Regions from separate parts of the Streptomyces sp. NPDC055013 genome, predicted to be linked through region 1. Evidence: predicted binding sites of a transcription regulator. Region 1 holds the regulator's gene; the other holds the start of a gene.

What was found. The regulator HrcA, encoded in region 1, represses chaperone genes, less so after heat shock. The targets are predictions, from matches to a motif close to TTNGCACTCNGNNNNNCNGAGTGCNAA.
Region 2: the regulator HrcA is predicted to act here: its motif matches at 3,120-3,146, upstream of groL (chaperonin GroEL).

The regions. Positions count from the first base shown of each region.
Region 1 is NZ_JBSGVW010000006.1:37,988-52,646, reverse strand. It holds gene ACWGDB_RS09975 (16S rRNA (uracil(1498)-N(3))-methyltransferase) at 1-134, opposite strand, end outside; gene ACWGDB_RS09970 (nitronate monooxygenase) at 131-1,216, opposite strand; gene dnaJ (molecular chaperone DnaJ) at 1,385-2,521, opposite strand; gene hrcA (heat-inducible transcriptional repressor HrcA) at 2,522-3,538, opposite strand; gene ACWGDB_RS09955 (MBL fold metallo-hydrolase) at 3,701-4,438, shown strand; gene ACWGDB_RS09950 (DUF3097 domain-containing protein) at 4,481-5,296, shown strand; gene hemW (radical SAM family heme chaperone HemW) at 5,345-6,577, opposite strand; gene ACWGDB_RS09940 (SpoIIE family protein phosphatase) at 6,629-8,572, opposite strand; gene ACWGDB_RS09935 (HAMP domain-containing protein) at 8,675-12,817, shown strand; gene ACWGDB_RS09930 (response regulator) at 12,830-13,396, shown strand; gene ACWGDB_RS09925 (AMP-dependent synthetase/ligase) at 13,480-14,659, opposite strand, start outside.
Region 2 is NZ_JBSGVW010000005.1:30,149-44,807, reverse strand. It holds gene ACWGDB_RS08255 (NADH:flavin oxidoreductase) at 1-1,035, opposite strand, end outside; gene groL (chaperonin GroEL) at 1,334-2,956, opposite strand; gene ACWGDB_RS08245 (cold-shock protein) at 3,327-3,533, opposite strand; gene ACWGDB_RS08240 (MoaD/ThiS family protein) at 3,984-4,259, opposite strand; gene thrC (threonine synthase) at 4,307-5,593, opposite strand; SAM riboswitch class I at 5,612-5,769, opposite strand; gene ACWGDB_RS08230 (glucosyl-3-phosphoglycerate synthase) at 5,929-6,873, shown strand; gene ACWGDB_RS08225 (alpha,alpha-trehalose-phosphate synthase (UDP-forming)) at 6,982-8,484, shown strand; gene otsB (trehalose-phosphatase) at 8,869-9,708, opposite strand; gene ACWGDB_RS08215 (DUF3263 domain-containing protein) at 9,902-10,150, opposite strand; gene ACWGDB_RS08210 (ABC transporter substrate-binding protein) at 10,220-11,512, opposite strand; gene ACWGDB_RS08205 (ROK family protein) at 11,611-12,555, shown strand; gene nagA (N-acetylglucosamine-6-phosphate deacetylase) at 12,684-13,790, shown strand; gene ACWGDB_RS08195 (1-phosphofructokinase family hexose kinase) at 13,935-14,659, shown strand, end outside.

The DNA.
Region 1 (14,659 bases):
AGGACGACCTCCTCACCGGCCCGCAGCCGCTTCACCGAGACGGCGTGCCGCCCCTCGGGACCGTCGAGAACGTACTCGCCGCCGGAGAGGCTGCCCCGCTCCAGCGACTCGACGACGAACACCGGCGCCGTCATCCGACCGCACCCCCCTTGGGCGCCGCCGACAACGCTGTCGCCGCGGCGTCCAGCTCGGCGGCCAGCACCTCCACCAGCTGCCCGGCGGGCAGTTCGCGTGCCATCCGGTGCCCCTGCCCCGCCCACAGGGCCATGCCCTGCGCGTCACCGGACGCGGCGGCCTTCTTGCGCAGGGGGGAGGTCAGGTGGTGGATCTCGGGGTAGGCGGCGGGGGCGTACGGCCCGTGCTCGCGCATGAAGCGGTTGACCAGGCCGCGGGCGGGCCGACCGGAGAACGCGCGCGTCAACTCGGTCCGTACGAACAGGGGGTTGGTCAGCGCCTGCTTGTGCAGGGCGTTGGCGCCGGATTCCTGGGTGGCGAGGAAGGCGGTGCCGAGCTGGGCGGCACTGGCCCCGGCCGCGAGGACGGCGGCGATCTGGCTGCCCCGCATGATGCCGCCGGCGGCGACGATGGGCAGGCTCACGGTCTCCCGGACCTGCGCGAGGAGGGAGAGCAGCCCGATGCCCGACCGGTCCGTCTCCGGGTTGTCGCGATGCGTTCCCTGGTGGCCGCCGGCCTCCACTCCCTGCACGATCACGGCATCGGCACCGGCCTGCTGCACGGCGAGGGCCTCGTCCGTGGTGGTGACGGTGACGAGGGTGACCGTTCCGGCGCGGCGCAGGGACTCCAGCACTTCGGGCTTCGGCACCCCGAAGTGGAACGAGACGACCGGCACCGGGTTGTCGAGCAGCACGGCCAGCTTGGCGTCGTACCCGTCGTCCCGTCCGCTGTCCCGGTCCCCCAGCTCGGTCTCGTACCAGGCGGCCTCACCGGCGAGCTGATGCGCGTATACGTCCACGGCCGCGGCGTCGGCGTACTCGGGCTGCGGCATGAACAGGTTGACCCCGAAGGGCCGGCCCGTCAGCCCCCGCAGCTGCTTGATCTCCTGGTACATCCCGTCGGCGGTCTTGTACCCGGCGGCGAGAAACCCCAGCCCACCGGCCTCGGACACGGCAGCGGCGAGCTGCGGCACGGAGACGCCGCCCGCCATGGGGGCCTGCACGATCGGATGGGGGAAAAGATCGGTCAGCGCGGAGGACATGACGGCATGTTGTCACGTCCTCCGAACAAGTCCGAATCGGCACTGGGCCCCGGCATTGGGCGGGGGAAAATCAGCCCGTCCGGCGTTTGAGGACAAGGCCCGTTCAGGGCCGAAGCGGGGGTCCGGGGGCGGCAGCCCCCAGCCACGGCAGCAACCCCCACACACCCATCAGCGCCCGTTGAACGCGTCCTTCAACCGCGAGAACAGCCCCTGCTGACCCGGCTGGAACTGCCCCTGCGGCCGCTCCTCGCCCCGCAGCTTGGCCAGCTCGCGCAGCAACCGCTCCTGCTCGGGGTCCAGCTTGGTCGGCGTGGTGACCTCGACGTGGACGATGAGATCGCCGCGCCCGCCACCCCGCAGATGCGTCACACCGCGTCCGTGCAGCGGAATCGACTGACCGGACTGGGTGCCGGGCCGGATGTCGACCTCCTCGAGGCCGTCCAGCGTCTCCAGCGGCACCTTCGTGCCGAGGGACGCCGCGGTCATCGGGATCGTCACCGTGCAGTGCAGGTCGTCGCCGCGCCGCTGGAAGGTCGAGTGCGGCAGCTCGTGGATCTCGACGTACAGGTCACCGGCGGGACCGCCACCGGGCCCGACCTCGCCCTCGCCGGCGAGCTGGATCCGGGTGCCGTTGTCTACACCGGCCGGGATCTTGACCGTGAGCGTCCGACGGGACCGAACGCGTCCGTCGCCCGCGCACTCGGGGCACGGCGTGGGAACCACCGTCCCGAATCCCTGGCACTGCGGGCAGGGCCGCGACGTCATGACCTGGCCCAGGAAGGACCGCGTCACCTGCGACACCTCACCGCGACCGCGGCACATGTCACACGTCTGAGCGGAGGTGCCGGGGGCAGCCCCCTCACCGTTGCAGGTGTTGCAGACGACGGCCGTGTCGACCTGGATGTCCTTCGTCGTGCCGAAGGCCGCCTCGTCGAGCTCGATCTCCAGCCGGATCATCGCGTCCTGGCCGCGGCGGGTGCGCGAGCGCGGGCCGCGCTGGGACGCCGTACCGAAGAAGGCGTCCATGATGTCCGAGAAGTTCCCGAAGCCGCCCGCGCCGAAGCCGCCGGCTCCCGCGCCGCCCGCCTGGGACAGCGGGTCGCCGCCGAGGTCGTAGACCTGCTTCTTCTGCGGGTCCGACAACACCTCGTAAGCGGCGTTGATCTCCTTGAACCGCTCCTGGGTCTTCGGATCCGGGTTGACGTCCGGGTGCAGCTCGCGCGCGAGCCGCCGGAAGGCCTTCTTGATCTCTTCCTGCGACGCGTCGCGACGCACGCCGAGAACGGCGTAGTAGTCCGTGGCCACTTACGACTCCGCCAGGATCTGTCCGACGTACCGTGCCACTGCGCGTACCGCTCCCATCGTTCCCGGGTAATCCATGCGGGTCGGTCCGACCACGCCGAGCTTGGCTACTGCCTCGCCGCCCGAACCGTAGCCGACCGACACGACGGACGTTGAGTTGAGTCCCTCGTAGGCGTTCTCGTGACCGATGCGTACGGTCATGCCCGAATCCCCTGCCTCGCCAAGGAGTTTGAGGAGCACGACATGCTCCTCGAGGGCCTCCAGGACGGGCCGGATGGTGAGGGGGAAGTCATGTCCGAAGCGGGTGAGATTGGCGGTGCCGCCGATCATCAGCCGCTCCTCGTTCTCCTCGACGAGTGTCTCCAGAAGGGTGGAGAGCACGGCCGAGACGGTGCCGCGGTCCTCGATGTCGAAGCCCTCGGGGAGGTCCTCGACGAGCCTCGGCACATCGGCGAAGCGCCGCCCCGCGACCCGGCTGTTGAGCCGCGCGCGCAGGTCCGCGAGCGAGGCCTCGCCGAAGGGCGCGGGACAGTCGATCATCCGCTGCTCGACCCGCCCGGTGTCCGTGATCAGCACGAGCATCACACGCGCGGGCGCGAGCGAGAGCAGCTCCACATGCCGGACGGTGGACCGGGTCAGCGACGGGTACTGCACGACGGCGACCTGCCGCGTGAGCTGCGCGAGCAGCCGCACGGTGCGCGCCACGACGTCGTCGAGGTCGACGGCGCCGTCGAGGAAGTTCTGGATGGCGCGCCGCTCCGGCGGGGTCATCGGCTTGACGCCGGCGAGCTTGTCGACGAACAGCCGGTAACCCTTGTCGGTCGGGATGCGCCCCGCGCTGGTGTGCGGCTGGGCGATGAAACCCTCGTCCTCCAGGGCAGCCATGTCGTTACGGACGGTCGCCGGGGAGACCCCGAGGTTGTGCCGCTCGGTCAGCGCCTTCGACCCGACCGGCTCCTCGGTCCCGACATAGTCCTGGACGATGGCGCGCAACACCTGAAGCCTGCGTTCACTCAGCAACCGCGCACACCTCCAGAAGTCGTCCCCTTGACATTTCGCCTGGCACTCTGCGCTGGTGAGTGCCAACCGTCCCCGGCCAGTGTACGGCGGTGGGGTACGCCCCGGGCAAGGCCGGTCCGGCACCACCGTGCCCGACGGTGGTGTCTTGGTTAGCGTCGCCGTATGACGGTGACTTGGGAAGAGCTCGGGTGGGAACGGCTTGCGGCCGGGGTGGGCAGGTGCCGGCTTCCGGGCTGGGACTGCACCGCGGGGCTGGTCGTGGGCCGGGACACGGCGCTCGTGATCGACGCCGGGTCAAGCCTCGGAGAGGGCGCGCGGTTGCGTACGCAGGCGCAGTGGCTCGCGGGTCACCGTGTGACTCATCTCGCGCTGACCCATCCCCACTTCGATCACGTCTTCGGGGCTGCGGCGTTCGCCGGGGCGGAGGTGTACGGCGCGGTGGGCATGGACACGGTGTTCGCGCACGAGCGTGCGGAACTGCGCTCGGACGCCGTGGGCAACGGTCTGGACCCGGACGCGGCGGACGAGGCCCTCGACGCCCTGGTCCACCCCCGGCACCAGGTGAGCGGCGAGTGGACCCTCGACCTGGAGGGCGGCCGCCAGGTCCTGCTGGCGAACGTGGGCCCGGCCCACACGGCCCACGATCTGGTCGTGCTGGTGCCGGGCGCGGCCTCCGGCGACCGGGAGGTCGTCTTCTGCGGCGACCTGGTGGAGGAGTCCGGCGAACCCCAGGCGGGCCCCGACGCCGTACCGACGCACTGGCCGGCCGCCCTGGACCGCCTGTTGGACCTGGGCGGCGAGGACGCGCTGTACGTGCCCGGTCACGGAGCGGTGGTGGACGCGGAGTTCGTACGACGCCAGCGGGACGCCTTGGCGGCCCGCTTCGGCGTGTCGCCCTGATCCGCGAGACGTACCCGTGGGGCTTCTCCTATCGTCATCCGAATGCGCCAGTACTCCCCGGACCTGACCCCACCCTGGAAGAAGCCCAAACCCGCCCCCGAGGTGCCGGCGGACCCGGGCCTGGTGGTGGAGGAGCCGGGCACGGGTTTCTGCGGCGCGGTGATCCGCTGCGAGGCGGGCACGGTGACGCTGGAGGACCGCTTCGGCAAGCACCGCGTGTTCCCGCTGGAGCCGCGGGGGTTCCTGCTGGAGGGCAAGGTGGTGACGCTCGTACGCCCGTCGTCCTCGGCTCCCGCGCGTCCCAGCCGTACGGCGTCCGGTTCGGTCGCCGTCCCCGGCGCACGCGCGCGTGTGGCCCGCGCCGGCCGTATCTACGTGGAGGGCCGCCACGACGCCGAACTGGTCGAGAAGGTCTGGGGCGACGACCTGCGCATCGAGGGCGTGGTCGTGGAGTACCTGGAGGGCGTCGACGACCTGCCCTCGATCGTGGCCGACTTCGCTCCTGGCCCGGATGCACGCCTGGGCGTCCTGGTGGACCACCTCGTCCCCGGCACGAAGGAGTGGCGCATCGCCGAGTCGGTGACCAGCGAACACGCCCTGGTCGTGGGCCACCCGTACATCGACATCTGGGAAGCGGTGAAGCCGTCGGCCCTGGGCATCGATTCCTGGCCACGCGTCCCGCACGGGCAGGACTGGAAGACGGGGGTGTGCCGGGCGCTGGGGTGGCCGTCGGAGAACACCGGGGCGGTGTGGCAGGCGATCCTGAAGCGGGTGGGGTCCTACAAGGACCTGGAGCCGGAGTTGCTGGGGCGGGTGGAGGAGCTGATCGACTTCGTCACGGGTGGCGGCGAGGCCTGACGTCGCCGCCCAAGCGTGCCTCCGGTGCCGATTCACCCACCGGAGTGATCAGTCCACCAAATCCCTGACCACCGCGTCCGCCAGCAACCGCCCCCGCAGGGTCAGCACCGCACGCCCGTCCTCGTACGGCCCCTCCTGAAGCAGCCCTTCCGCCAGCGCTCGCCGCGACGCCGCGCGCCCCTCCTCCCGCAGCAGCTCCAGCGGCGCCCCCTCCAGCAGCCGCAGCTCCAGCAGGATCCGCTCGACCCTCCTGTCCTCCTCGGACAGCAGCTCGCGCCCGGCCCCCGGCGAGCGGCCCGCCGCCAGTGCCGCCGCGTACGCGCCCGGATGCTTCACGTTCCACCAGCGGACGCCGCCCACGTGCGAGTGGGCCCCCGGCCCCGCGCCCCACCAGTCGGCGCCCCGCCAGTACAGCTCGTTGTGCAGGCAGCGGCCCGCCTGGGAGGTCGCCCAGTTGGAGACCTCGTACCAGTCGAAGCCCGCCTGCGACAGCACCGACTCCGCGATCAGGTACCGGTCGGCGTGGACGTCGTCGTCCGTCATCGGGACCTCGCCCCGGCGGATGCGGCGGGCCAGCTGGGTGCCCTCCTCGACGATCAGGGCATAGGCGGACACGTGGTCCGGGCCGGCGCCGATCGCCGCCTCCAGCGAGGCCCGCCAGTCGTCGTCCGACTCGCCCGGTGTGCCGTAGATCAGGTCCAGGTTGACGTGCTCGAAGCCCGCCGCGCGGGCCTCCGCGACGCACGCCTCGGGGCGGCCCGGGGTGTGGGTGCGGTCCAGGACCTTCAGCACGTGCTGCTTCGCGCTCTGCATGCCGAAGGAGAGCCGGTTGAAGCCACCCTCGCGCAGGGTGGCCAGATACGCCGGGTCCACCGACTCCGGGTTCGCCTCCGTCGTGATCTCCGCGTCCGGTGCCAGCCCGAACTCGTCGCGGATCGCCCCCAGCATCCGTACGAGATCGTCGGCGGCCAGCAGCGTGGGCGTACCGCCGCCGACGAAGACCGTGCGGACCTCGCGCGGGTCGTCGCCGAGGACCTTGCGGGCGAGACGGATCTCGTCGACGAGGGTCTCGGCGTAGTTGTCGCGGGACGCCAGCACTCCGCCCGTGCCGCGCAGCTCGGTCGCCGTGTAGGTGTTGAAGTCGCAGTAGCCGCAGCGGGTCGCGCAGTACGGGACGTGCAGGTAGAAGCCGAGGGGTCGGTCGGCGGACCCGGCGAGGGCGGACGCGGGGAGCGTGCCGTCGTCGGGGACGGGCTCGCCGTCGGGGAGTGCGGAAGGCATGGGTTCTATTGTCCAGCACGCGCGCGTGCCCGCCGGAACCCGACCGAACCGCTACTCGGCCTGAAGCACCAGCAACGCCAGGTCGTCCTCCGGCGGACGGCCGCTGAACTCGTGCACGAGCCTGCGGATCCGTTCCGCGATCAGTTCGGCGTTCAGCCCCGCGCACCCGGCGAGCGCGGTCGCGAGGCCGTCGCCGTCGTCGAACTGGCGGGTGCCGCTGCGCCGCTCCGTCACCCCGTCGGTGACGCACAACAGGGTGTCCCCGGAGCGCAGCTCGAAGGTCTCGCTGGTGTACGTGGCGTCCTCGACGACCCCGAGGATGGTCTGCGGATGCGCGGCGGTGTGGACCTCGCCGCCGGCGCCCAGCAGCAGCGGCAGCGGGTGTCCGGCGGAGGCGAGGGTGCAGCGGATGCCGCCGTCGAAGGGGGTGAGTTCGCCGTAGAGGAGGGACAGGAAGCGGGTCTGCGGGCCGTCGCCGGGCGCCATCGGGACCGGCCCGACGAGGGCGCGCGCGGCCGCGTCAGCGGCCTCCGTGGCGTCGTCGAGGAGGAGCTGGTTGAGGCGGTCGAGGACGTCGGCGACCCGGTAGCCCTCCCGGGCGAGGAGCCGCAGCCAGGGGCGCGCGATGCCGATCACCACCGCCGCCTCGGGGCCCTTGCCCTGGACGTCCCCGATGGCGAAGCACCAGCGGCCGTCGCCGGCCGGGAACAGGTCGTAGAAGTCACCGCTCGGGCCGCCCTTGTCGCACGGCTCGTACACCAGCGCGCTGACCACACCGGGGATCTCCGCGACGGCGCCGGGCAGCAGTCCGCGCTGCAGGACCCGGCTGATGGTGGCCTGCCGGGCGTACTGGCGGGCCGCGCCGATGGCGAGGGCCACCCGGCGGCTGAGGTCCTCGACGAGCCCGGTGACCTCGTCGGGGAAGCGCATGAGGTCGGCCCGCCCGATGACGAGCGTGCCCAGCGGGCGGCCCCCGGCGATCAGGCGGTACGCGAGCGCCGTGCCGCGCACCCCGCGCGCGCCGAGCGCCGCACCGGGCCAGGGGTAGTCGACCGGGCCGGTGCGGTGGTCGTCGGCCGGAAGCGGCGGCTCCTTCTCCAGGGCCTGGCGCAGCTCCTCGATGAGATTCTCGGAGCCGTGCCAGACGCGGGCCAGCCGCGGCCCGGCCCCGGCGGCGGCGTCCGCCGGCCAGCCCGCCCCGCCCCCGGTCTCACCCGATCGTGGGTATCCCCAGCGCCCGGCGATCTCGTCCTCCAGCCACACCGCGCACCAGTCCGCCAGCCGCGGCACGATCAGCTGGCCGGCGAGCGCGGCGACCAGGTTCTCGTCGAGCTGTCCGGCGAGCAGGTCGGAGGCCTCGGCCAGGAAGGACAGGGCACCGCGGTTGAGCCAGTCCCGCTCCCGCTCGGCGCGCTGGGGCTCGGGGGCGAGGATCTCGGCGACGCGCAGCCCGCGCTCCAGCGCGCGCTCCTCGGCGTACGCCTCGATGTCGTCCTTGGCCGCCACGGGGTCCTCGGCGGGCAGCCGCGCCCACACGGTCTTGGCGCCGGTGCGATAGGTGACGCCCCAGGACTCGGCGAGCCGGGACACCAGGCGCAGGCCGCGGCCGTACTCCGGTGTCTCGTACGGCGCCTCCGCCTCACCGTCGCGCGGGGCGCGCGAGGGGTGGTGGTCCAGGACCTCGACGAGGAGGGCGCCGGTGTCCTCCAGACGGCAGGTGAGCTCCAGATCGGTGCCGGCGTGCACGACGGCGTTGGTGACCAGCTCGCTGACGGCCACCACGGCGTCGTCGACGAGACGGGCGCTGAGGTGCTCGGTGCCGGGAAGTCCGGAGGCGGCCCATTCGGTGAGGGCGTTGCGCACGAGGGTGCGGGCGGAACCCGGGGAGATCGGACTGCCGGGGAGGGTGGCGCGGGTTTGCGCGCCCACGCCCCCGGGTGCAGGCGCATCAGAGGCACGGGAAACGGTCTCCCGTTGCGCCGGAATGGCCCCCATGGACAGCTCCCCGAACGGTTCGGACGAATTCGCCTCAGTCGACGCCGACAGAGTGACAGACTGGCCACGCCCATAAGCACCGAGTTACCGAAGTGGGCCGCCATGAGTGAGAACCGTGCTACGCGTGTGCTCGAAGACGGACAGAAAGACGGTCAAATTCGAGCATCGGAACTGCGCCCGCTGCTCGCCGCGATGACCGCGGCGAGGGACGGCGACTTCCGGAGGCTGCCGGAGACCGGTGAGGGAGTGGTGGCCGAGCTGACGGCCGTCTTCAACCAGATCATGGACCGGAGCACGCACTTCAACCGCGAAGTGCAACGGGTCAAGCGGGAGTTGGTCCGGCACGGCAGGCTCGACGAGCGGCTCTCGGCGAGCCCGGGCCCCGGCGACTGGACGACCCGCGTCAACGACGTCAACCAGGTGCTCGACGCGCTCGTCGCCCCGGCGGCGAACGCGACGCGCGTACTCGACGCTGTGGCCGGCGGTGATCTGACCCAGCGCGTCGATCTGCACGACGGCAGCCGCCAGTTACGCGGCGACCTGCGGCGCCTGGGCCGTGCCGTGAACAAGATGGTCGACCAGCTCTCCCTGTTCACCGGCGAGGTGACCCGCGTGGCCCGCGAGGTCGGGACCGAGGGCCGGCTCGGCGGACGGGCCAAGGTGACGGGGTTGTCCGGCAGTTGGCGGGACGTGACCGAGGCCGTCAACACGATGGCGTCCCGGCTGACGGCGCAGGTGCGCGACATCGCCCTGGTGACCACGGCGGTGGCCCGCGGCGACCTGACCCGCACGGTCACCGTCGAGGCGACCGGCGAGCTGCTCGAACTCAAGCTGACCGTCAACACGATGGTGGACCAGCTCTCCGCCTTCGCCGACGAGGTGACGAGGGTCGCCCGCGAGGTCGGCACGGAAGGTCAGCTGGGCGGCCGGGCCCAGGTACGCGGCGTCAGCGGCGTGTGGAAGGACCTCACCGACAACGTCAACTTCATGGCGTCGAACCTGACTTCCCAGGTCCGCAACATCGCCCAGGTCACCACCGCCGTCGCCAACGGAGACCTGAGCCAGAAGATCACCGTCGACGCCCAGGGCGAGATCCTCGAACTCAAGTCGACCATCAACACGATGGTGGACCAGCTCTCCGCCTTCGCCGATGAGGTCACCCGCGTGGCCCGCGAGGTCGGCACCGAAGGAAACCTCGGCGGCCGGGCCCAGGTACGCGGCGTCAGCGGCGTGTGGAAGGACCTCACCGACAACGTCAACTTCATGGCGGACAACCTGACTTCCCAGGTCCGCAACATCGCCCTGGTCTCCACCGCCGTCGCCCAGGGCGACCTGGGCAAGAAGATCACGGTGGAGGCGAAGGGCGAGATCCTGGAGCTGAAGTCGACCATCAACACGATGGTGGACCAGCTCTCCGCCTTCGCCGACGAGGTCACCCGCGTGGCCCGCGAGGTCGGCACCGAAGGAAACCTCGGCGGTCAGGCCCAGGTACGCGGCGTCAGCGGCGTATGGAAAGACCTCACCGACAACGTCAACTTCATGGCGTTGAACCTGACCTCGCAGGTCCGCAACATCGCGCAGGTGACGACCGCCGTGGCCAACGGCGACCTGTCCAAGAAGATCACCGTCGACGCCCGGGGCGAGATCCTCGAACTCAAGGACACCGTCAACACAATGGTGCAGCAGCTGCGCGCCTTCGCCGACGAGGTCACCCGCGTGGCCCGCGAGGTCGGCACCGACGGCCGGCTCGGCGGCCGTGCGCAGGTGCTGGGCGTCTCCGGGGTCTGGCGGGACCTGACCGACAACGTCAACTACATGGCCGACAACCTCACCTCACAGGTGCGCAACATCGCCCAGGTCACCACCGCCGTCGCCAACGGCGACCTCTCCAAGAAGATCGACGTGGACGCCCGCGGCGAGATCCTGGAGCTGAAGACCGCCATCAACACGATGGTCGACACGCTCTCCTCCTTCTCCTCCGAGGTCACCCGCGTGGCCCGCGAGGTGGGCTCCGAGGGCCAGCTCGGCGGCCAGGCCCGGGTAGAGGGCGTGTACGGCACCTGGAAGCGCCTGACGACGAATGTGAACGAGCTGGCGTCGAACCTGACCACCCAGGTTCGCGCGATCGCCGAAGTCGCCTCCGCGGTGGCCCAGGGCGACATGTCCCGCTCGATCACGGTCGAGACGCGCGGCGAGGTCGCCGAGCTGAAGGACAACATCAACCTGATGGTGGCCAACCTGCGCGAGACGACCCGCGCCAAGGACTGGCTGGAGTCCAACCTGGCCCGCCTGGCCGCCCTGATGCAGGGCCACCGCGACCTGATGGAGGTCGCCGACCTGCTGCTGCGCGAGCTGACGCCGCTGGTCAACGCCCAGTACGGCGCGTTCTTCCTGGCCGACCCGGACGAGGAGAGCGCCGCACTGCGCACCACGGTTCCCACGAAGGGACTGGCCTTCATCGCCGGATACGGCTCGGCCCAGGGCACGACCATCGAGACCGGCGGCCTCCCGGTGCACGGCCTGGTCCGGCAGGCGGCCCGGGAGAAGAAGCGGATCCTGGTCGAGGAGGCCCCACCGGACTACATCAAGATCAACAGTGGGCTCGGCGAGGCGGCTCCCAGCAGCGTCGTCATCATCCCGATCCTCTTCGAGGACAAGCTCCTCGGCGTGATCGAGCTGGCGTCCTTCTCCCGCTTCTCCGACGTGCACCTGGCGTTCTTCGACCAGTTCGTGAACACCATCGCCGTCGCGATCAACACGATCATCGCCAACTCCCGTACGGAGTCCCTGCTCGGCGAGTCCCAGCGGCTGGCCATGCAGCTCCAGGAACGTTCGGACGAACTCCAGATGCAGCAGGCGGAGCTGCAGCGCTCGAACGCCGAACTGGAGGAGAAGGCGGCGCTCCTGGCGACCTCGTCGCAGTACAAGTCGGAGTTCCTGGCCAACATGTCGCACGAGCTGCGGACGCCTTTGAACTCACTGCTGATCCTGGCGAGGCTGCTCTCCGACAACCCGGACGGCCATCTCTCCGACCAGGAGGTCCAGTTCGCGACGACGATCCACCGCTCCGGCTCGGACCTGCTCCAGCTGATCAACGACATCCTGGACCTGTCGAAGATCGAGGCCGGCCGGATGGACGTACGCCCGAAGAAACTGCCGCTCATCAAGCTGCTGGACTATGTCCACGCCACCTTCCGCCCGCTCACCCTGGATCGCGGGCTCGCCTTCGAGGTGACGGTCGGCGAGGACGTACCGCGCGAGATGTACTCGGACGAGCAGCGCCTCCAGCAGATCCTGCGCAACCTCCTCTCCAACGCCATCAAGTTCACCGCGTCGGGCAAGGTCGAGCTGCGCGTGAACCGGGTGAAGGACCCCGACCACCACTACGTCCTCGAGGGCGACGACGTGATCGCGTTCTCGGTGTCCGACACCGGCATCGGCATCGCGGCGGAGAAACTCCCGGTGATCTTCGAGGCGTTCCAGCAGGCCGACGGCACGACCAACCGCAAGTACGGCGGCACGGGCCTGGGCCTGTCCATCAGCCGCGAGATCGCCGGCCTGCTGGGCGGCCGTATCGTCGCCGCGAGCGAGCCCGGCATGGGCTCCACGTTCACGCTGTACGTCCCGGTCGTCAGCCCCGGTCACTCCGCCACGGGGCCGGTGCCCGAGGACCGTCCGCTGCCGGTGCCGGAGCAGCTGTCCACCGAGACCTTCTCGACCGCCCACGACGCGGACGAGTCCTGGCCGACGCCGACCAAGCTGGAGGCCTGGCAGACGGGCCGGGCGGGGCAGATCCTGCCGGGCCGACGGGTGCTCATAGTGGACGACGACATCCGCAACGTCTTCGCGCTCACCCATGTCCTGGGCCGGGTCGGCATGCCGGTCCTGTACGCGGAGAACGGCCGCGAGGGCATCGAGACACTGGAGCGCACCCCGGACGTCGAACTCGTCCTGATGGACATCATGATGCCCGAGATGGACGGCTACGAGACGATCTCCGCCATCCGTCGCACCCCGCGCTGGACGGACCTGCCCATCGTCGCCCTCACCGCGAAGGCCATGCCCGGGGACCGGGAGAAGTCCATCGCGCGGGGCGCCAACGACTACGTACCGAAGCCGGTGGACGTGGATCAGCTGCTGACCGTCGTCTGCGACCTCCTGGACCCCGAGGTCGCGGACAAGACCGTAGTACCGGAACCGAGCGCTTCCGAGGAGGAAGAGGTTCGGCCGACCATCACCGAGTGAGGCCACTTCATCATGAGCGCTGAGGCAACGACCGACGAGCGTGCCGGCATCCTCCTCGTCGATGACATGGAGGACAACCTGATCGCGCTGGAGGCCGTACTGGGGTCCCTCAACGAGCCGCTCGTCCGCGCGCGTTCGGGCGAGGAGGCGATGAAGGCGCTGCTGCGGCAACGCTTCGCCCTGGTGCTGCTCGATGTCCGCATGCCGGGCATGGACGGTTTCGAGACCGCCACCAACATCAAACGACTCGACCAGACCAAGGACGTCCCGATCATCTTCCTGACCGGCGCGGAGGACGACCCGGGCTACGCCTTCCGCGGCTACGCGACAGGCGCGGCGGACTACCTGACCAAGCCGTTCGACCCTTGGGTGCTACGCGCGAAGGTGACGGTGTTCCTGGAGCTGCACCGCAAGAACAGGCAGTTGGAGCGCCTGCTGAGCCGCGAGCATGTCCAGAGCCGGGAACTGAGTACCCAGTTGGCGGCCTTGGAGGACCAGCTCGCCGACGACACACCCCCGAACCTGAGGGCGCTGCGCGCGCAGGTCCACGAGATACGTCGACTTATCGGCAAAAGGTGAGCCGGCCAGCCTCAAAGGGGCGCGGGGAACTGCGCGACCAGCCACGGCGGACCGTCAGCCGCCACACAGTCCCCCGGCACCCTCTAAGCTTCGCGCGTCCCCGCGTACATCTCCTCGATCAGAGCCTTGTACTCCCGCTCGACAACCGGCCGCTTCAGCTTCAGGCTCGGCGTGATCTCCCCGTGCTCCACATCGAGATCCCGCGGCAGCAGCCGGAACTTCTTGATCGTCTGCCACTTCTGCAGCCCGGCGTTGAGCTGCTGCACATACCCGTCGACCATCTCGATGGCGGCCGACGAGGCGACGATCTCCGCGTACGACTTGCCGCCGAGCCCGTTCTCCTCGGCCCACGCCACGATGGCGACCTCGTCCAGCGCGATCAGCGCCGTGCAGAAGTTCCGGTCGGCGCCGTGCACCAGGATGTTGGAGACGTACGGGCACACCGCCTTGAACTGCCCCTCGACCTCGGCGGGCGCGATGTACTTGCCGCCCGAGGTCTTGATCAGGTCCTTCTTGCGGTCGGTGATGCGCAGGTATCCGTCCGGGGACAGCTCCCCGATGTCACCGGTGTGGAACCAGCCGTCGGACTCCAGCACCTCGGCGGTCTTCTCCGGCAGCCCGTGGTAGCCCTCCATGATGCCGGGGCCCCGCAGCAGGATCTCGCCGTCGTCGGCGATACGGACCTCCGTGCCGGGCAGCGGCTTGCCGACCGTGCCGGTGCGGTAGGCCTCGCCGGGGTTCACGAAGGACGCGGCCGAGGACTCCGTGAGGCCGTAGCCCTCCAGGATGTGGATGCCGGCGCCGGCGAAGAAGAAGCCGATCTCCGGGGCGAGGGCGGCGCTGCCGGACACGCACGCGCGCAGGTTGCCGCCGAAGGCCTCGCGGATCTTGGCGTAGACGAGCTTGTCGGCGACCTTGTGCTTGGCGGCGAGCCCGAAGGGCGCGGAGTGGGTGCCGGTGCGCCGGAAGTTGTCCTGGGTGACCTTGGCGTACTCGCGGGCGACCTCGGCGGCCCACTGGAAGATCTTGTACTTGGCGCCGCCGGCCGCGCGGGCCTTGGCGGCGACCCCGTTGTAGACCTTCTCGAAGATGCGCGGCACGGCCGCCATGTACGTCGGCTGCACGACCGGCAGGTTCTCGATGATCTTGTCGACGCGGCCGTCGACGGCGGTGACGTGGCCGACCTCGATCTGACCGGAGGTGAGCACCTTGCCGAAGACGTGCGCGAGCGGCAGCCACAGGTACTGCACGTCCTCCGCGCCG
Region 2 (14,659 bases), on a different contig from region 1:
CAGCGCCCGGCCGACGGCGACGAAGTCGAACTCCTCCGCCTCCAGACGGTCCAGCAGATCGTCGATGCCCTTGACCCCGGAGCCCTGGCCGGCGAACGCGCCCAGGAACTCGCCGTCCAGGCCGACCGAGCCGACGCTGATGGTGGGCCTGCCGGTCAGCTTCTTCGTCCAGCCGGCGAGGTTGAGGTCGGAGCCGTCGAACTCCGGGACCCAGTAGCGGCGGGTGGAGGCGTGGAAGGCGTCGACGCCGGCCGCGGCGAGCGGGGCGAGGATGGCCTCCAGCTCCTCGGGGGTCTCGGCGAGCCGGGCGTCGTAGGCCTCCTGCTTCCACTGCGAGTAGCGGAAGATGACCGGGAAGTCCGCGGAGACCTTCTCGCGTACGGCGGCCACGATCTCCGCCGCGAACTTCGTACGGGCGACCGGGTCACCGCCGTACGCGTCGGTGCGGCGGTTGGTGCCGCCCCACAGGAACTGGTCGACGAGGTAGCCGTGGGCGCCGTGGATCTCCACGCCGTCGAGGCCGATGCGCTCGGCGTCCGCGGCGGCCTGGGCGAAGGCGCCGATCACGTCGTCCAGGTCGCTCTGGGTCATCGCCTTGCCGGTGGGCTCATCGGCGCCGATGCGCAGGCCCGAGGGGCCGACGGCGGGGGCCTCGGCGTAGGGCGGCTGGCCCTGCTTGCGCACCATGCCGATGTGCCACAGCTGCGGCACGATCGTGCCGCCCGCCGCATGCACGGCCTCGGCGACCTTCGCCCACCCCGCCAGCTGCTCCGCACCGTGGAAGCGCGGCACCCTGTCGCTCTGCCCGGCCGAGTCGTGCCCGACGTACGTGCCCTCGGTGACGATGAGACCGACGCCCGCGGCGGCGCGGCGCGCGTAGTACGACACGACATCCTCACCGGGCACGCCGCCCGGGGAGAACATCCGCGTCATCGGCGCCATCGCGATGCGGTTGGGGACGGTCAGACCGTTGATCACGGTCGGCCGGGACAGGATCTGGGCCGCACGGGAGGCGGTGGGCTGGGTGACGGTCACGTAGGGGCTCCTGGGGAAGGGGTCTGCCTATACCGGTCAGTATGTGCACACGCATTGTTGCACCTCATTAAGCAACGGTGGGTGTGAGGCTTCGCATTCCCAGGGAGGGGCTCGGTTCTGCGAGGGCGCGCGGGGACGCCCCTTCTTTCAAGGGCGCGGGGAACTGCGCGACCAGCCACGCCCCACCCGCACCCGCCAACGCACCGAGGGCGGCACCCCCTGTCGCGAATATCGCAACTGGAGGTGCCGCCCTCGGGAAGGACGTTGATCAACCGGAGACCGAAGCCCCCGAGGTCGATCAGAAGTCCATGTCACCGCCCGGCATACCGCCACCGGCAGGCGCGGCGGCCTTCTCCGGCTTGTCGGCGATGACGGCCTCGGTGGTGAGGAACAGCGCGGCGATCGACGCGGCGTTCTGCAGCGCGGAACGCGTCACCTTCGCCGGGTCGATGATGCCCTCGGCGATCATGTCGACGTACTCGCCGGTCGCGGCGTTCAGACCGTGGCCGACGGCCAGGTTGCGCACCTTCTCGACGACGACGCCGCCCTCGAGACCACCGTTGACGGCGATCTGCTTCAGCGGGGCCTCCAGCGCGAGCTTCACGGCGTTGGCGCCGGTCGCCTCGTCGCCGTCCAGCTCCAGCTTCTCGAAGACCGCGGAGGCCTGGAGCAGGGCCACGCCACCACCGGCGACGATGCCCTCCTCGACGGCCGCCTTGGCGTTGCGCACGGCGTCCTCGATGCGGTGCTTGCGCTCCTTGAGCTCCACCTCGGTGGCGGCACCGGCCTTGATGACCGCGACACCGCCGGCGAGCTTCGCCAGGCGCTCCTGCAGCTTCTCGCGGTCGTAGTCCGAGTCGCTGTTCTCGATCTCGGCGCGGATCTGGTTGACGCGGCCCGCGACCTGCTCGGAGGAGCCGGCACCGTCGACGATGGTGGTCTCGTCCTTGGTGATGACGACCTTGCGGGCCTTGCCCAGGAGGTCCAGGGAGGTGTTCTCGAGCTTGAGACCGACCTCCTCGGAGATGACCTCGCCACCGGTGAGGATGGCGATGTCGTTCAGCATCGCCTTGCGGCGGTCACCGAAGCCCGGGGCCTTGACGGCGACGGACTTGAAGGTGCCGCGGATCTTGTTGACGACCAGGGTCGACAGGGCCTCGCCCTCGACGTCCTCGGCGATGATCAGCAGCGGCTTGCCCGACTGCATGACCTTCTCCAGGAGCGGGAGCAGGTCCTTGACGGAGCCGATCTTGGAGTTGGCGATCAGGATGTACGGGTCGTCGAGCGACGCCTCCATCCGCTCCATGTCGGTGGCGAAGTACGCCGAGATGTAGCCCTTGTCGAAGCGCATACCCTCGGTGAGCTCCAGCTCCAGACCGAAGGTCTGGGACTCCTCGACGGTGATGACGCCTTCCTTGCCGACCTTGTCCATCGCCTCGGCGATGAGCTCGCCGATCTGGGTGTCGGCGGCGGAGATGGAGGCCGTGGAGGCGATCTGCTCCTTGGTCTCGACGTCCTTCGCCTGCTCCAGCAGGGCGGCGGAGACGGCCTCGACGGCGCGCTCGATGCCGCGCTTGAGGGCCATCGGGTTGGCGCCGGCGGCTACGTTGCGCAGGCCTTCCTTGACGAGGGCCTGGGCGAGAACGGTCGCCGTGGTCGTACCGTCACCGGCGACGTCGTCCGTCTTCTTGGCGACTTCCTTGACCAGCTCGGCGCCGATCTTCTCGTACGGGTCCTCGAGCTCGATCTCCTTGGCGATGGAGACACCATCGTTGGTGATCGTGGGGGCGCCCCACTTCTTCTCGAGGACGACGTTGCGACCCTTGGGGCCGAGCGTCACCTTGACGGCGTCCGCGAGCTGGTTCATGCCGCGCTCGAGGCCGCGCCGCGCCTCCTCGTCGAACGCGATGATCTTGGCCATGTGAAGTGGTCCCTCCAGGACTGGGGGTGATTCCTTCGGACCGCGCCCGCGCCCGCGACGGACGGCTCACATGCCTCGTGGTTCCTTGCCCCACCCGGCCTGCGGGCCTCACCGACCCGGTCCTTCTTTGTCACTCTCACCTTCAGAGTGCTAACGCCAATGATTAGCACTCGGGGTAGGCGAGTGCAAGCGGCTCTCGGGTATCGGGCGGCGCGCTCTGCGGTGCGCGAACAGGGGCGGCGGGGCCGGGGCCGGACCCGGGCAGGCCCCGGACAGGACCCGGACGGACCCGGACATGGCGAAGGGCCCGCACCCCGGGAGGTGCGAGCCCTTCGAAGAAGAACGTCGCTGCTGTTAGTCGACGCGTGCTTCAGCCGGTGGCCAGACGAACCATGTCCGCCTGCGGCCCCTTCTGGCCCTGCGAGATCTCGAAATCGACCCGCTGGCCTTCCTCCAGGGTGCGGTAACCGTCCATCTGGATCGCGCTGTAGTGGACGAAAACATCCGCACCACCGTCGACCGCGATGAAGCCGTACCCCTTCTCCGCGTTGAACCACTTGACGGTGCCCTGAGCCATGCCTAACTCCCCTATTACTGGCCCTTGCACAGATCCACACTTCGCGGATCCGGGTCAGACCTCACCCCCCATCGGTCGGGGGCGTGCGCCGGAACGCGTCGACCGCGGCTGAATGTATCTGCCCAACTGCCGTCTGCAACAGGTCAATCGGACGAGAAATCCGGGCACGACCGGTCGGGAATGTGGGGACAATTCCGCTGACTTCAGGTCAAGTCGGACCCGGCATACGGAAGAAAAGCCGCAAAAAACCCACACACTTTGGCTACTTCTTGTCGGGCTTGCGGCAGAAATCAAGGGCGGCCGACCAGTGGATCGGCGGCACGTTCCCCAACTGTACCTCGCTCAACCACACAGAATTGCCCCCTCCGCTTCTCTCACGGAGGGGGCAATTCGATGAACTCTTGGTAACCGGTGTTACCGATGGTAATGATCGGTCATTCGGTCAGCCTGTCAGCCACCCGCGACGGCCGGAATGATGGAGACGCCGGCACCGTCCGGAGTCGCGGTCTCCAGACCCTGCTCGAAACGGACGTCGTCGTCATTGACGTACACGTTGACGAACCGACGCAGCTTGCCCTGGTCGTCGAGAACCCGGGCGGCAATCCCGGTGTGGTTCTTCTCCAGGTCGGCGATGACCTCGCCGAGGTTGGCACCTTCGGCGGCGACCTCGGCCTGGCCACCCGTGTAGGTGCGCAGGATGGTGGGGATGCGGACGTTGACGCTCATACGGTGTGACCTCCGGTCAGTGTGCAAGTTCGGTGGGACGGGGCTTCTCAGACGAGACCGGCCTCGCGGAACGAGTCCAGGTTGGGACGAATCGTCGCAGTCAGCCCAGTACCGGCCACCGCGTCCAACGTCTTCAGCCCATCGCCGGTGTTGAGCACGACAGTCGTGAGGCTCGGGTCCAGCACACCGCTCTCGATCAGCTTCTTCGTGACACCCACGGTCACCCCGCCCGCGGTCTCCGCGAAGATGCCCTCCGTCCGGGCGAGGATCTTGATCGCGTCGACGACCTGCTCGTCCGTCACGTCCTCCACGAAACCACCCGTGCGGCGGGCGATGTCCAGGACGTACGGACCGTCGGCCGGGTTGCCGATCGCCAGCGACTTGGCGATGGTGTTCGGCTTCTGCGGCCGGACGACGTCGTGGCCCGCCTTGAACGCGGTCGACACCGGCGAGCACCCCTCGGCCTGCGCGCCGAAGATCTTGTACGGCTTGTCCTCGACGAGCCCGAGCTTGATCAGCTCCTGCAGACCCTTGTCGATCTTCGTGAGCTGCGAGCCGGAGGCGATCGGCACGACCAGCTGGTCCGGCAGCTGCCAGCCGAGCTGCTCGCAGATCTCGTACGCCAGGGTCTTGGAGCCCTCGGCGTAGTACGGCCGCAGGTTGACGTTGACGAAGCCCCAGCCCTCACCGGCCGGGTCGCCGATCAGCTCGGAGCAGAAACGGTTCACGTCGTCGTAGTTGCCCTCGATGCCGACGAGCTCGCCACCGTAGACCGCGGCCATGACGACCTTGCCCTGCTCCAGGTCGTGCGGGATGAACACGCAGGACCGGAAGCCGGCGCGGGCGGCGGCGGCACCCACCGCGCCGGCGAGGTTGCCGGTGGAGGAGCAGGAGAGGGTGGTGAAGTTGAAGGCGCGCGCAGCCTCGATCGCCTGGGCGACGACGCGGTCCTTGAAGGAGTGCGTCGGGTTGCCGGAGTCGTCCTTGACGAACAGCTTGCCGGCGTCGACGCCGAGCTCGTTCGCGAGGTTGTCGGCCTGGACGAGCTTGGTCCAGCCGGGGTTGATGTTCGGCTTGGTGGCCACGTCCGCGGGGACGGGCAGCAGGGGGGCGTAACGCCAGATGTTCGCGGGGCCCGCTTCGATGCGCTTGCGGAGCTCCTCGGTGTCGTAGGCCGAGAAGTCGTACGCGATCTCCAGCGGGCCGAAACACTCCTCGCACGCGAAGACCGGTCCGAGGGGTACCCGGTGACCGCACTCGCGGCAGGACAGCGCCGCGGCGGGACCAAGGTCTACGGTGGAGTCGGTGGTGCTTGCAACAGTCTGCACAGCCATGTGAGGCGAGGCCCTTTCTCCTCATCTTCCTCACGACGCATCTCGCCGTGAGACGGATTTGGCACCTTCCCTAGCCGGGAGCCTCGCGGAGACGATCGACAGTGATCGCCACGAGACCGGCTGGAGGGTTGCCGGGGCTTCATCGGGCCGTTTCCCTCTGCCCCTCTGGATGAGCTGTATTCGGTTGTCAACTATGGGCGACCTCGGACATGCGATGGTCACCCGCGTTGTTCAAGACTGTAACCGAAGGCCAGGACAGTTGAGATAGTCGTCCGAACCGCGAGATGGATCACACGATTACCTGCTGTGATCACGACAGTGAGGAGTCGCCGACTGTGCTGGAAGAAGTCGAGCGCTGGCTGAGCACCCGCTCCTGGTCCGCGACCGATCGCCCGCTCCACCACATACTCGCCGCCAAACAGCGTTCGGGCCAGTCGGTCTCCGTCGTGCTGCCCGCGCTGAACGAGGAGGAGACGGTCGGCGACATCGTCGCGATCATCCGTCACGACCTCATGCAACAGGTCCCGCTGGTCGACGAGATCGTCGTCGTCGACTCCGGGTCCACGGACCGCACCTCCGAGGTGGCCGCCGCGGCGGGCGCCACCGTGGTGCACCGGGACGCGATCCTCCCGCGCATCCCGGCCGCGCCCGGCAAGGGCGAGGTCCTGTGGCGCTCCCTGCTCGTCACGACCGGGGACATCGTCTGCTTCATCGACGCGGACCTGAAGGAGTTCTCCTCCGACTTCGTCTCCGGGATCGTCGGCCCGCTGCTCACCGACCCCGGGGTCGACCTGGTCAAGGGCATGTACGACCGTCCCCTCGGCGGGGCGGCCGGACAGGGCGGCCGGGTGACCGAGCTGATGGCGCGCCCGCTGCTGAACATGCACTGGCCGCAGCTGGCCGGTTTCGTGCAGCCGCTGGGCGGCGAGTACGCGGCCCGCCGCTCCCTGCTGGAACAGCTCCCGTTCCCCGTCGGGTACGGCGTGGAGCTGGGCATGCTGGTCGACGCCCTGCATCTGGTGGGCCTCGACGCGCTGGCGCAGGTGGACGTGGGCGTCCGCAAACACCGCCACCAGGACGGACAGGCCCTGGGCCGGATGTCCGCCGCGATCTACCGCACGGCCCAGCTGAGGCTGGCGCGCGGCCATCTCGTCCGGCCGGCGTTGACCCAGTTCGAGCGCGGCGAGGACGGGTTCGAGCCGCGCACGTACTCCGTGGACACCGAGGAGCGGCCGCCGATGGTGGAGATCGCCGAGTATGCGAAACGGAAGGTCGCATAAAGCCACGTACCGGGTCATACGCCGGGCAGGGCCGCTGATCGTATACGGACCGGCCACTGAGTGGAACCGCACGTTTGAGCGTTTCCGGGCCGGGCTAGGTTGAGGCGTATGGCTTCCACGCAGGGTGCTGCCAAGGTGCTGGTCGCGTCGAATCGCGGCCCGGTCTCGTACGAGGTGCGCGAGGACGGCTCGCTGCACTCCAAGAGGGGCGGTGGCGGACTCGTCTCCGGGCTGTCGGCGATCGGGCCGGACGCCGACGCCCTGTGGGTGTGCTCGGCGCTGTCCGACGGGGACCGGGAGGCGGTGCGGCGCGGCGTCGGCGAGGACGGCGTCCTGATGCTGGACGTCCCGGCCGACGTGCACGCGGACGCGTACAACGGCATCGCCAACTCGGTCCTCTGGTTCGTCCACCACATGCTCTACCAGACCCCGCTGGAGCCGGTCTTCGACGCGGAGTTCCGGCGCCAGTGGGAGTCGTACGAGACCTACAACCGTGCGTTCGCGCAGGCGCTGGCCGACCGGGCCGCGCCCGGGGCGGCGGTGCTGGTGCAGGACTACCACCTGTGCCTGGTGCCGGGGATGCTCCGGGAGCTGCGGCCGGATGTCCGGATCGGGCACTTCTCGCACACGCCGTGGGCGCCGCCGGAGTACTTCTCCATGCTTCCGGACGACATCCGCTCGCAGCTCGTATCGGGGATGCTGGGCGCCGACCGGCTGGGCTTCCTCACGTGGCGTTGGGCGCGGGCGTTCATGGCATGCGCCGAGGCCGTGGACCGCGAGCGGTTCTTCCCGTCGTGGCCGAGCGGTGCCCCGGCGTCCGTCCAGCACACGGCGACCGGGCGTCCCCCGTTGCGGACCACGTGGATCGGTGTGCACGGCCTGGGTGCCGACGCGGAGTTCCTGCGCGCCCGCTCCCACGAGGCCGATGTCGGGGAGCGGATCGCCGCGCTGCGTTCGGAGATCGGCACAGCGCCGGACGGGACCGCCCGCCGGACCGTCGTCCGCGTCGACCGGACCGAGCTGTCCAAGAACATCGTGCGCGGCCTGCTGGCGTACCGGCAGCTGCTCGACGACCACCCCGAGTGGCGCGAGCGGGTGGTCCACGTGGCGTTCGCCTACCCCTCCCGCCAGGACCTGGCGGTGTACCGGGACTACACGGCCGAGGTCCAGCGACTGGCGGACGAGATCAACTCCGCTTACGGCACGGCGACCTGGACCCCGATCGTCCTCCACGTCAAGGACGACTTCGCCCGCTCCCTGGCCGCGTACCGCCTGGCCGACGTGGCTCTCGTCAACCCCATCCGGGACGGCATGAACCTCGTCGCCAAGGAGGTGCCGGTCGTCTCCGACGAGGGCTGCGTCCTCGTCCTGTCCCGCGAGGCGGGCGCCTTCGCGGAACTGGGCGAGGACGCGATCGCCGTCAACCCCTACGACGTGATCGGCACGGCGCGGGCTCTGCACGAGGCGCTGTCCATGGGTCCGGAGGAGCGGGCGGAACGCTCGAAACGGCTGGCGGAAGCGGCGACGGCACTGCCGCCTGCGCAGTGGTTCCTGGAGCAGTTGGGGGCGTTGGAGGACGGGGAGGCGGGGGCGGCCGCCCGGGGGGAGTGAGCGGCGGAGCCGGATTCGCCCGGTTCAGGTTGCCTGGTTCAGGTTGCTTACCGGCGATCGTCGGCCGCGGCTAGCTCACGGCGTCTGCCTGCGGCATCGGTACGTGGCGGCGATCGCCCGGTTCAGGCCGCCCGCACGGCGATCACTTGAACCAGGCCGCCTGACCGCGAACGCTCACACCAGTCGGCCTCACGGCGACCACCTGCCACAGCCCGCCTGACCACGACCGGCTGCAGCGGCTTACCTCGCCCCGGCACGGACGACTAGCGGCAGCAGCCTCCACGACGCGATCGCCCCGTTCACGCCGCCCGCACGGCGATCACTCGGATCAGGCCGCCTGACCACGACCGACTGCGGCAGCGTGCCTCGCGGTGGCCCTCTGGGTCAGGTTGCCTGCGTGGCGATCGCCTGGAGGAGTCGTACGACGCCCTCCGGGCCTTCGACCACGACGTCCGCCCTCTCCGAGAGTTCGGTGACCTCCTCGCTGCCGCTGCAGACCAGGAGGCCGGGGGTGCCGTCGGAGCGGAGTTTGCCGACGGCGGCGTAGGCGGGGAGGTCGCCGAGGTCGTCGCCGGCGTAGAGGACGGACTCGGCGCCGAGTTCGCGGACGTATTCGCTCAGCGCGACGCCCTTGTCCATGCCGGGTGGGCGGAGTTCGAGGACCATGCGCCCCGGTTCGACGATGAGGCCGTTGCGGGTGGCGAGGTCGGTGAGCGGGGCTCGGAGGGCGTCGAAGGTGCCCTGGGGGTCGGGCGCGCGGCGCGTGTGCACGGCCAGGGCGTGTCCCTTGTCCTCGATCCAGGTGCCCTGCGCCGCGGATTCGAGAAGGTCCGGCAGGGCGGCGCGGACTGCTGCGACGCCGGGGTGGGGATCGGGGGCGGTGACCTCGCCGCTGACGGCATCCCAGCGTTCGGCTCCGTAGTGGCCCAGCACGACGAGGTGCTCCAGGCCCGGGGTGTCGGCGAAACCGCCGTACTTCACGGCGACCTCGGCCGGGCGGCCGGTGATCACCGCGACGGCGGCGACCTTGGGCGCGAGTGCGGCCAGGGCGGGGATGGCGTCGGGGTGGGCTCGGGCCTTCTCGGGGTCCGGGACGATCGGGGCGAGGGTGCCGTCGAAGTCCAGCGCGATGAGTGAGTGCGCCGGGTGGGTGAGGATGGCGGCCAGGCCGTCGCGGCCGGGCTGCGTCGTGGGGGTCGGGAGATGATCCTTGTGACTGCCCATGGGGCGACCTTATCCGGGAACGGGGGCGGGCCGGGGAGGGGCTGAATTTCCAGCGCCGGTCCAGGCAATCCAGCCCGTCCGGCGTTTGAGGACGAGGCCGTTCAGGCCGAAGCGGGGGTCTGGGGGCGGCAGCCCCCAGTGACGGGACAGGTAGGGGCGGCGGAGGCAAAACCCCCTGCCGCACCGCCGCGCGTCACCGCTCCCCCCGCCGCCCCTCCCGAACCCGCCGCAACCGATTCACCGTCACCGGATCGTGCGCCAGCGCCCGCGGATCATCCAACAGCGCGTTCAGCAGCTGGTAATACCGCACCGGAGCCAGCCCCAGCCCCTCCCGTATCGCCCGTTCCTTGGCCCCGGGCCCCGAGAACCCCCGCCGCTCCAGCGCGAGAATCGCCCGCTCACGCTCGGCGAGATCGGCGGCCTCGGGCTGCTCCTGGTCCATGTGCCGCACCGTAGCCCACCCCACTGACAGCCGAACCGGCAGCGAACCGACAACCGAACCGGCCGGAAGCTACTCCGCGCTCTCCGCCCGAGTGGCCCCTGACTGCAGCTGCCCCAGAATCGCCGACGGGCTCCCCCCGGACGTCACCGTCCTGCCGATGCTCTTCTTGACGTCCGCGCTCACCGCGGCCCAGGACGTCCGGCCCACCGGATAGAGCTCGGAGAGCGGGAGCTGGTCGAGGAAGGGCTTGAGGGCGGCGTCCTGGTCGGCCCCGGCCATCACCGTGGAGGCGGAGTTGGTGACGGGAAGCAGGTTGTACTCCCGGGAGAAGTCCAGGACGTTCTGCTTGCCGTAGGCGAAGTCGAGGAACTCCCCCACCTGCTCGGCATGCCCGTTCTGCTTGAAGGCCATCATCCAGTCGGCCACACCCATGGAGACCTTGGTCGGCCCCTCCAGCCCGGGCATCGGCACCATGCCGAACTTCACGCCCTTCTTCTCGGCCATCTGCATCAGCGAGGGATGCCCGTTGAGCATGCCGACATCCCCCGCGGCGAAGGCGGAGAACGCGTCGGCCCGGTTGAGCTCCCCGGGCGGGACGGGCCCCGTGAGCCCCTTGCCGACCAGGTTGTTCTTGAGCCAGTTGAAGGTGGAGACGTTCTCCGCGGAGTCGATGCTGTACGTACCGGTCTCCGCGTCGGTGTACCCGCCCCCGCCGCTGAGCAGCCACTGCATGGTCTCGGCCTGTGCCTCCTCGGCACCGAGCGGCAGCGCGTACGGGTACTTCACGCCCTCCGCCTTGAGCGCCTCGGCGTCGGCGGCCAGCTCCTTCCAGGATGTCGGCGGAGTGAGGCCGGCGTCCTCGAAGAGGGACTTGTTGTAGAAGAGCAGACGCGTGGAGGAGGCGAACGGGATGCCGTACTGGACGCCGTTCACCTGCCCCGCGTCCGCGAGCTGCGAGACGAAGTCGGCCTGGACGGGGATGGAGAGCAGTTCGTCGGCCTCGTAGAGAAGGCCCTTCGCGGCGTAGTCGGCGTACGCGCCGATCTGCGCGATGTCCGGCGCGTCCCCGGCGTCGACCATCTCCTTGACCTTGGCGTCGACGTCGTTCCAGGAGTACACGGTGACGTCGATCTGCACGCCCTCGTGCTGCTCCTCGTACTCCTTGACGAGCCTGTCCCAGTACTTCTGGGAACTGTTCGCCGCACTGTCGCCGTAGTCCGCGGCGACCAGCTTCAGCGTCACCTCGTCCGAACCACCGGTCAGCCCACAGCCGCCCAGAACCGCCGACAGGCCCAGCGCGGACACCGCCGCGATCGTTCCCGTACGTCTACGCCGCTGCACGCAAAACCGCCCCACACCCATATTCGAAACTTTCGAAACGTCATACATATTGCCCCCATAAGGTCTACACCACGTAAGTGGACTAGACCTCTCGCGGGTATGCAAGACACACTGTTCCCGTGAGACACGTCATCGCCCTCGATGTGGGCGGCACCGGGATGAAGGCCGCCCTGGCGGCAGCGAGCGGTGAGCTGCTCCACCAGGCCCGCCGCCCGACCGGGCGCGAGCGCGGGCCGGACGCGGTCGTCGAGGGCATCCTCGACTTCGCCGGCGAGCTGCGCGCGTACGGCGAAGAGCGCTTCGGCGAGCCCGCGGCCGCCGTCGGCATCGCCGTCCCCGGCATCGTCGACGAGGAGCAGGGCGTCGCCGCCTACTCGGCCAACCTGGGCTGGCGGGACGTACCCCTGCGAATGCTGCTCGCCGACCGGCTCGGCGGCGTGCCCGTCGCCCTCGGTCACGACGTGCGCAGCGGCGGTCTCGCGGAGGGCCGGATCGGCGCGGGCAAGGGCGCCGACCGTTTCCTGTTCGTGCCGCTCGGCACCGGGATAGCCGGCGCCATCGGCATCGACGGCCGGGTGGAGGCCGGTGCGCACGGCTTCGCGGGCGAGATCGGCCACATCGTCGTACGGCCGGACGGAGCGCCGTGTCCCTGCGGGCAGCGCGGCTGCCTGGAGCGGTTCGCGTCCGCGGCGGCGGTGAGCGAGGCGTGGGCCGCCGCGTGCGGGGACCCGGAGGCGGACGCGGCGGACTGCGCCAAGGCCGTCGCGTCCGGTGATCCGAACGCCGTACGGGTCTGGCACGCGGCCGTGGACGCCCTGGCCGACGGCCTGGTCACCGCGCTCACCCTGCTGGACCCGCGCACCCTGATCATCGGTGGCGGCCTCGCCGAGGCGGGGGAAACCTTGTTCACACCACTGCGGGAGGCCGTCCGGCAGCGGGTCACGTTCCAGAAAGTGCCATCCATCGTCCCCGCGGCCCTCGGGGACACGGCCGGCTGCCTCGGCGCCGGCCTCCTGGCATGGGATCTCCTCGACCACACCGACCGTACGGAGGCAACTCCCTGATGGCAGCCCACCCAGGGGCGCGGGACAGCGCCAAATTGCGGCTCCGCCGCGGGGCGCGACCAGCCCCCCACAACCCGCACCCCGCACCCCGCAAGGTGCCCCTCGTCCTCTCCGGCGCCAACGTGGTCATGCCGACGGGAACCCTCGAACAGGGCCAAGTGATCGTCGACGGCACCCGCATCGCCGGCACGGCCCCGGAGCACGCTCACCGCATCGACCTCACCGGGCACTGGCTCCTGCCGGGGTTCGTGGACATCCACAACCACGGCGGCGGCGGAGCCTCCTTCACCTCGGGCACCCCCGACGACGTACTCAAGGGCATCCACACCCACCACCTGCACGGCACCACGACCCTCGTCGCCTCCACCGTCACCGGTGACATGGACTTCCTCACCCGCCGCGCGGGCCTGCTGTCCGAGCTGGCCGAGCAGGGCGACATCGCCGGCATCCACTTCGAGGGCCCCTTCATCTCCCCGTGCCGCAAGGGCGCGCACTCCGAGGAGCTGTTGCGCGACCCCGACCCGGCGGACGTGCGCAAGCTGATCGACGCGGCGCGCGGCCACGCGACGATGGTCACCCTCGCCACCGAACTTCCGGGCGGCATCGACTCCGTACGGATGCTCGCCGAGCGCGGCGTGATCGCCGCGATCGGGCACACGGACGCGACGTACGAGCAGACGGTGGAGGCGATCGATGCGGGCGCGACGGTCGCCACGCACCTTTTCAACGCGATGCCGCCGCTCGGCCACCGCGAGCCGGGCCCGATCGCGGCCCTGCTGGAGGACGAGCGGGTGACCGTGGAGCTGATCAACGACGGCACGCATCTGCACCCGGCGGCGCTGGAGCTGGCGTTCCGTCACGCGGGCGCGGACCGGGTCGCGTTCATCACGGACGCGATGGACGCGGCCGGCTTCGGCGACGGCCGCTACATGCTCGGCCCGCTGGAGGTGGAGGTCGCCGGCGGCGTGGCCCGCCTCGTCGAGGGCGGCTCGATCGCGGGCTCGACCCTCACGCTGGACCGGGCCTTCAAGCGGGCGGTGACGATCGACCGGCTGCCGGTCGAGGACGCGGTGGCGGCCCTGTCGGCCAACCCGGCGAGGCTGCTCGGCCGCTACGACCGCATCGGCTCCCTGGAGCCCGGCAAGGACGCCGACCTGGTGGTGCTGGACTCCGACTTCGACCTCAAGGGCGTGATGCGCCGGGGCGAATGGGTGGTCGATCCCCAACTGGGGTGATCTGTCCTGCTGTTGAGGGCGGTGGTTGTCCTGCCAGACTGGGACGGCCGCCGCCCTTTTGGCATGATCGGCAGCTGCCGGAAGGAACAACCGGCAGACGGACGGCACACGCGTGCCGAACTCTTCGGGGGAGGTCGAGTACAGGTGATCCTCACTGTCACCGCGAACACCGCTCTCGACATCACCTATCGCGTACGGTCCCTGCGCCCGCACGCCTCCCACCGCGTCTCCGAGGTGACCGAACGCCCCGGCGGCAAGGGTCTGAACGTGGCCCGGGTGCTGGCGGCCCTCGGCCACGAGGTGACGGTCACGGGCTTCACGGGCGGGGCGACGGGCCGCGTGGTCCAGGACCTGCTCACGGCCACGCCGGCCGTGGTGGACGCGCTGGTCCCGGTGACGGGAGCGACCCGCCGGACCATCGCCGTGGTGGACGAGCTCACCGGCGACACGACCCAGCTCAACGAACCCGGCCCGACGATCACGCCTGCCGAGTGGTCCGCCTTCCAGGAGGCCTACGAGGACCTCCTCGCCTCGGCCACCGCGGTGGCCCTGTGCGGCAGCCTGCCACCGGGCGTACCGGTCGGGGCGTACGCCGGCCTGGTCCGGTCCGCGAGGGCCGCGGGCGTCCCCGTCCTGCTGGACACCAGCGGCGAGGCCCTGCGCCGGGGTGTCGCCGCCCGCCCGGACATCATCAAGCCCAACGCCGACGAACTTGCCGAACTCACCGGCTCCCACGAGCCGTTGCGCGCCACGCAGGACGCGCGTCGCCGGGGCGCCCGTACGGTGGTTGCCTCCCTCGGCAAATCCGGCCTCCTGGCCGTCACCCCCGAGGGCCGCTGGCAGGCCACCCCACCGACCCGCCTCCACGG